Solitalea lacus: one gene and its partner. Each later gene encodes a partner of the first gene's protein in a complex. Links are inferred from orthologs where the notes say so. Each region holds a gene or a part of one and is shown on either strand. Other genes may lie near its edges.

Evidence for each region.
Region 2: the proteins of smc (region 1) and L2B55_RS03650 are in contact, whole or in part, in a crystal structure (PDB 3ZGX), measured with the Bacillus subtilis proteins. The link is inferred for Solitalea lacus from one-to-one orthologs.

Annotation. Positions count from the first base shown.
Region 1 is NZ_CP091740.1:2,362,042-2,366,476, reverse strand. The notes cover bases 318-4,423. They hold smc (chromosome segregation protein SMC), read left to right. Parts: upstream 318-680; coding sequence 681-4,223; downstream 4,224-4,423. Other genes in these bases: L2B55_RS10005 (peptide-N-glycosidase F-related protein), read right to left, coding at 4,302-4,423; L2B55_RS10015 (hypothetical protein), read right to left, coding at 318-476. Also shown: more of L2B55_RS10015, read right to left, coding at 1-317; more of L2B55_RS10005, read right to left, coding at 4,424-4,435. UniProt on the Bacillus subtilis protein: Required for chromosome condensation and partitioning.
Region 2 is NZ_CP091740.1:854,724-857,866, reverse strand. The notes cover bases 330-3,143. They hold L2B55_RS03650 (segregation and condensation protein A), read right to left. Parts: upstream 2,214-3,143; coding sequence 1,446-2,213; downstream 330-1,445. Other genes in these bases: dxs (1-deoxy-D-xylulose-5-phosphate synthase), read left to right, coding at 2,440-3,143; glyA (serine hydroxymethyltransferase), read right to left, coding at 330-1,255. Outside these bases: more of glyA, read right to left, coding at 1-329. UniProt on the Bacillus subtilis protein: Participates in chromosomal partition during cell division. May act via the formation of a condensin-like complex containing Smc and ScpB that pull DNA away from mid-cell into both cell halves.

The DNA of each region.
Region 1 (4,435 bases):
AAACGTTCAAACTTATGCAGATGCTTTTCGTGAACGGCTTTAGCACGAAGCACCTCTTCAGGCATATCTTCAACGTTCCTAAGATCAGTGGTACGGACTTTTAATGGTGCCACTTCTCCTGTTTCAACTTTTATAACTGGTTTTTGATGCTTTGGCTCTCTATACTCTTGCTTATGTTTGGGCTCAACAGGTTGTTCCATTCTAGGTTGAGGCATATCTATAAACTCTTTCATTATTACTTCAAATGGAGATCTCTTTAAAGGCGGCGGGCCAACTGTTTGAGAAGGATTTGAAGAGGTTTGTTTATTGGAAGGTTGTCCAGAAGGACTAGACCAAGTAGTTTTACTTTGTTTGGTAGGTGCTGACTGAGTGATTGTTTGTTCCTTTTTTTTGTTTTTATTAAACTCATTCCAAACACGCAATAAAGCTATAACGGCAAAAACAACAAATGGTAAAAACTCCTTGAACTGATCCATTAGTGATGTGTATAAAAAAATTCTACTAAAAATGATTTAGTAAATATATTTAAACCCTTTGAGTGCACAAAAACATTATGTTAAATTCGCACCTCAATTTAGTTTTCAGTGTTCGACAACAATTAATTGAAAGATACAACAAACTATCTATCAAAATATTAGCCGTTAGTCACTCACAACTAGCTATTAAACGATAAAATTTGCATGAAGTTAACCAAGCTTGAAGTACGGGGATTTAAGAGTTTTGGAGATAAAATAACAATCAATTTCGACGAAGGTGTAACAGCCATTGTAGGACCTAATGGTTGTGGAAAATCAAACGTAGTGGATGCCATTCGTTGGGTATTAGGTGAACAAAGTGCCAAATACCTGCGATCAGACAAAATGGAGAATATTATTTTCAATGGCTCACGTACTCGTAAACCAAGCAATTTAGCTGAGGTATCGTTGACGTTTGATAATACTAAAAATATCCTTCCCACGGATTTCAGTACAGTAACCATAACACGAAAACTGTATCGTACCGGCGAAAGTGAGTATCGTTTAAACGATGTAACCTGCCGTTTAAAAGATATTACTGATTTATTTTTGGATACAGGCATCGGTCCTGACTCTTATTCAATTATTGAGTTAAAGATGATTGAAGAGATGCTGAATAATAAGGATGGATCTCGTCGTAACTTATTTGAAGAAGCTTCAGGTATTTCTAAATATAAAATCCGTAAAAAACAGACTTTCAATAAACTAAAAGATACAGAGGCAGACTTAAACCGGGTAGAGGATATCTTATTTGAAATTGAAAAACAATTAAAAACACTAGAAACTCAGGCAAAAAAAACCGAGCGATATTATCGCCTAAAGGATCAATACAAGGAGGTTAGCACACAATTGGCCACCTTCCGCATCCAATCATTTAAATCATCGCTTGAAGAAATTGAACGGCAAGAAATCAGTCATAATGATCAACGTATGGCCTTTCAAGCAGAAAGCGATAAGGTGGAAGCAGTTGTTCAGGCTGAAAAAACGGAAACTTTAGTAAAAGAGAAAAACCTTTCAGTTCAACAAAAAGCGACCAATGATTATATAAACGGCATCCGACAATACGAAAACGAAAAGAAAGTTAAAAACGAGCAACTTAAATACCTACAGGAAAAAGAAGGTCGTTTATCAGCTGAATTGGTTAACGATAAAAACTGGTTGGAAGGAGCAAAAGAAATCTTAATGCAGTTGGAGGAAAGCAGGGCTACTGAACAAGAAAGTCTTAATACCATTCAACGGATTTTGGAAGATTTAAAATTTGAACTTGAAGATAAAAAAACTGAACAAACAGAATTAAAAACCCAAGTTGATAGTCTAACCACTAAAAGCAGAGGCTTACAAGACGATATTTATAAGATTGAAAAAGAGCGGGATATCCTAGAAATTCAATTCGAATCTCTTCAACAGGAATTAAATCGCAACGAAGGTGAAACCCAGCAAAAACAGCAAGAGCTTGATGAGTTTAACGCTGCTATAAAACGAACCAATGAGGCTTACGTTGGAAAAGAAGAAGAACTGAATAAAGCCATAGCGGAAGAAGAAGCTTTGCAGCAACGTATTGTTGAAACAGAAGCAGAACTGCAGACAACAAAGGATAAGATCTCACAGGAGGGTCGTACTTTAGATGCCAAGCAAAACGAATACAATCTAACCAAAAGTTTGGTTGATAACCTGGAAGGTTACCCTGAATCTATCAAGTTTTTGCGTAAAAATGCAAGTTGGGCTAAAAATGCTCCGTTGTTGTCCGATGTTTTCTTTTGTAAGGAAGATTATCGTATTGCCATTGAGAATTATTTGGAGCCTTATATGAATTATTATGTGGTACAGAACCATGATGAGGCTTTGGCTGCAATTAAATTATTAAGTGATGCAGCAAGAGGTCGTGCAAACTTCTTCATCCTGGATTCATTCAACAGCTTTGACGCTAATGAAAACCTTTTTACACCTGAAAACTGCCTTTCAGCACTTTCTATCATTGAATCAGAAGAAAAGTACCAAAAGCTTTGTACTTTTTTACTGAACAATGTTTTCTTGGCTGAAAAGGATGAAGAAAATACCATAAAGACAAATGCTAATAGTGAGTATGTTATTCTGAGCAAATCTGGTAAGTATTCTAAAACTCGCTTTAGCATGGCTGGAGGGTCCGTTGGACTGTTTGAAGGAAAACGTATCGGCCGAGCTAAAAACCTTGAAGTACTTCAAAAGGAAATTACCAAACTTCAGGCACTGATTACAGAATTAAAAGGCAAAACCGAGTTGCTGACTGAAGATTTACAACGTTTTAAAGCAAGTACCAAATCAGCTGTAATAGCACAATTAAGACAAGAGCTGAATAAGCTGAACAATGAACTTGTTACACTTGAAGCTCGCCAGGAGCAACATAAAAATTTCATCAGTAACTCCAACCTTCGAAAAGAAGATATTGAACAGAAAATTAACAGTTACCGTAAGCAATTGGCAGAAATAAATCCGCAAGTTGAAGAGTTAACTGTTCAAAAAGAAGAAACTTTAAAACGCTTAAATACCCTTCAATATGAATTCAACATCATTTCTGAAAGTGTAACCAAATATTCTAGCAATTTCAATAACCAAAACATTGCATTCCATCAACAACAAAACAAGCTTTCAGTAATTCTGAAAGATATTGAATATAAAAACAGTCAATCAAAGGTCGCTAGCGAACGTATTGAGAAAAACCAAACTGAATTAGCTGAGGCTAAACTTAAAATTTCCGAACTACTGCAAAATACAGATGAAGGAGATGAGAATCTTTTGGCTATGTATGAGCAGAAAGATGCTTTGGAAAAAGCCTTGACTGAAGCAGAAGAAGAATATTATAAATCAAAGGGCAAGATTAACGACCTAGAATCATTATTAAATGAGCTTCGACGAAAAAAAGATAATACAGAAGCTTTGGTTAATCAATTACGTGATAAGAAAACGCATTTAATGATTGACATGAATGCTCTTAAAGAACGCTTGTCTGTTGAATTCAATATTGAAATTGATGATTTGATGGAACAAGCGCTCCCTGAAGAAACCGAAGATGAGCTGAAACAGAAAACTGACAAAATTAAAAACCAACTAGATAATTTCGGTACCATTAACCCAATGGCGATGGAGGCATACAATGAAATGAATGAACGTTATTTGTTCATTATTACTCAAAAGCAAGATTTATTGGATGCTAAAAATTCGCTAATGGATACCATCAATGAAATTGACGGAACAGCAAAAACACAGTTCTTTGAAGCTTTTACTCAAATCCGAGATAATTTCCAAAAGGTTTTCCGCTCTTTATTTAATGAAGAAGATTCTTGTGATTTGGTATTGGTAGATCCTAATGATCCTTTGGAGTCTGACATCGACATTATTGCACGTCCTAAGGGAAAACGTCCATTAACAATTAACCAATTATCGGGAGGGGAAAAAACACTTACGGCCACGGCCATTCTGTTTTCTCTTTATCTGTTAAAACCTGCGCCTTTCTGTATTTTCGATGAGGTTGACGCGCCATTGGATGATACCAACATTGATAAATTCAATAATATCATTCGTAAATTTTCAGATCAGTCGCAATTCATAATTGTTTCACATAATAAACGCACAATTGCCAGCACCGATATTATTTATGGAGTAACCATGGTTGAACAAGGTATTTCAAGAGTTGTTCCTGTAGACTTGCGTAGCGTTGAAAATGTAGCGTAAGAACAAAATGAGCTAATAAATAGCAAAGGGCTGCTCTACATTTATAAAGCAGCCTTTTCCTTTTTTATGATAAAAAACTTATTCCTTTAAACGAACACGTTTTTTAAACCGTTCTTGTCCATTTACAATTACCTTAAGATAAAATCTCCCTTTAGGATATCTACTTAAATCATAATTAAATAAACCTTCTTTAAACTGTTGATAACGGTGTT
Region 2 (3,143 bases), 1.5 Mb from region 1 along the record:
AATCGTGCATCCACGTATTAACCTTTTTCTTCACCTCTTTGATCTCAGCATCATTATCTATGTTCATTAATACTCGATCGATCAACTCAACAATGGTATCCATATGCTGCTCTTGCATACCACGAGTGGTAATTGCTGCCGTACCCACACGGAAACCTGAAGTAACAAACGGAGATTTATCATCAAAAGGAACCATGTTTTTATTAGTGGTAATATCCGCAGCAACTAAAGCATTTTCTGCAGCCTTACCGGTTACATTTTTATTACGTAGATCGATCAACATTAAATGATTGTCAGTTCCGCCTGAAATAATTTGATAACCACGCTCAATAAAGGCTTGTGCCATGCGAGCAGCATTTTTCTGCACCTGAACAATGTAATTTTTATAATCGTCTGTCAATGCTTCGCCAAATGCAACAGCTTTACCGGCAATTACATGCTCCAAAGGACCGCCCTGCATTCCAGGAAATACGGCGCCATCCAAAATAGCTGACATCATCTTTAACTCACCTTTAGGCGTTTTTTGTCCCCATGGATTTTCGAAATCCTGACCCATCATAATCATACCGCCACGAGGACCTCGTAATGTTTTATGTGTAGTAGTTGAAACTACATGGCAATGTTTCATTGGATCATTCAACAACCCTTTTGCAATTAAGCCTGCAGGGTGAGCAATATCAGCTAATAGTAAAGCTCCCACCTGATCAGCAATAGCTCGGATACGAGCATAATCCCAATCGCGAGAATAAGCCGAGGCACCACAAATCATCATTTTAGGCTTTTCGCGCATTGCAACTTCTTCCATTTGCTTATAATCAATCAAGCCTGTTTCTTTTTCAACTCCATAAAAATGAGGCTGATATAAACGGCCCGAGAAATTAACCGGAGAACCATGCGTTAAGTGGCCACCATGAGAAAGATCAAATCCTAAAATCTTATCGCCAGCTTGCAATAATGCCAAAAACACTGCAGCGTTAGCAGAAGCACCTGAATGCGGCTGTACGTTTACCCAAGCAGCGCCAAACAATTGCTTTGCACGGTCAATAGCCAATTGTTCAACTTGGTCAACAACTTGACAACCTCCGTAATAGCGTTTGTTAGGCAAACCTTCGGCGTACTTGTTAGTCAAACAAGAGCCTTGTGCTTCCATTACTTGCTTACTAGTAAAGTTTTCTGATGCAATTAGTTCAATGCCTTCTTCCTGGCGTACTTCTTCTTTAGCGATTAGATCGAATAGAACGGAATCTCTGTTCATGTGAGAATTTGTTTTTTTAGTGTGTTTATTTAGGGGAAACCAATTGTTTCATCGGACAGAAAACAAATAGCTACCACTTTGAAATTCAGGAGTCGCGAATTTAATAACTCTTTTTTAGAATTAAGAAGAAGCTGTTAATATTGAATTGATTTAGGACAGAAAATAACAAATTGATAAATTCAGAATCCGTCTATTTTTCCATTTCCTCTACCGGTTCTTCAACTGACTCTTTAGGGGATATCCAGAAATTATTATATCCCAGCCCAATGCTGATATCCAGAATTTGCTGCTGCAGTAATTCTAAAACCGCCAGAAAACTATAAACCAATTGCACCTTATCTTGGCTGATCGCCAGTACATCCTCATAACTCACCCTGTTCTCCGATTCAAACAACTTCATCACTGCCACCTTTTGCTCTTCAATAGAATATGGATATTGAACAACTGTATGCACCACTTGCTGTTTGCCTGCAGCAAAACGTTGCATTACTTTTTCATAAACAGTCAATAGGCGATATAAATCCAGCGTTTGAAGCTCCTCTCCTGGTGCAGCCTGACTGGCAATTTGTTCAAGTTCACGAGCTATATTGCCGCGCCTCTCCTGCTTAAACCGCTCATCTTCCAGTTGGTGAAACTCATTTAAGACTGCCTTATACTTTTTGTATTCAAGAAGTTTTTGTACCAAATCCTGACGAGGGTCAATCTCATTACCCTCTGCATCCAATTCAGGGCGAGGGATTAACAGTTTGGCTTTAATACGCATTAAGGTAGCTGCCACCAAAATAAACTCACTGGCCAATTCAATATTCATGGCTTGCATAGCATGAATATAATCTAGAAAGTCATTAGTGATTTTTGCAATCGGGATGTCGTGAATATCCAATTCATCACGCTCTATAAAGAATAGAAGTAGATCAAATGGACCCTCAAACTGGGCTAACTTAATTTCGAAACTCAAAGCTTAATTTCTGTTTGCCGCAAAAATACATTTCCCAATTAATTATCAATACTATAATTTCAATCTTCACACAATAACTTTCTTAAACCTAGCTTATTAATTGAATTAACAATCAATCATTTATTACTACATTTATTAATAGAGCAGTGAAACCAAAGCGATTTTCTACCGTTTAAGTCATATATTTGCTGGCTTAAACAAATTAGTGTTTATTTAAACTAGAACAATGCAGGTTGAAGCGGGACCATTGTTAAAAACAATTAATTATCCTTCTGATTTAAGAAACTTGAAGGAAGAGCAACTGAAGGAAGTTTGTGAAGAATTAAGGCAGTATATAATTGACATCGTTTCTGTAAACGGTGGACATTTTGCAGCCAGTTTAGGTGTGGTCGAATTAACAGTTGCCCTGCACTATGTATTTAACACCCCTTATGACCAATTGATTTTTGACGTAGGCCACCAGGCTTACGGACACAAAATACTTACCGGGAGAAGGGAGGTTTTCCATACTAACCGTTTGTACAATGGAATCAGTGGATTCCCGAAACGTTCGGAAAGTGAATACGACACTTTTGGCGTTGGCCACTCATCAACCTCTATTTCTGCTGCCTTAGGAATGGCAGTAGCCTCTCATTATAAAGGAGAAAAAGATCGGCAACATGTTGCTATTATCGGTGATGGCTCAATGACAGCCGGGATGGCATTTGAAGCGTTGAATCATGCCGGAGTTGAAAACTCCAATCTGCTAGTAATCCTAAACGACAATTGTATGGCAATTGACCCTAACGTGGGAGCACTAAAAGAATACTTAACCGACATAACCACTTCTCAATCATACAATCAATTTAAAAGTGATGTTTGGAAGATATTAGGGCCAATAAGTAAGTTCGGTCCCAATGCCCGTGAAATTGTAAAAAAGATTGAAAAAGC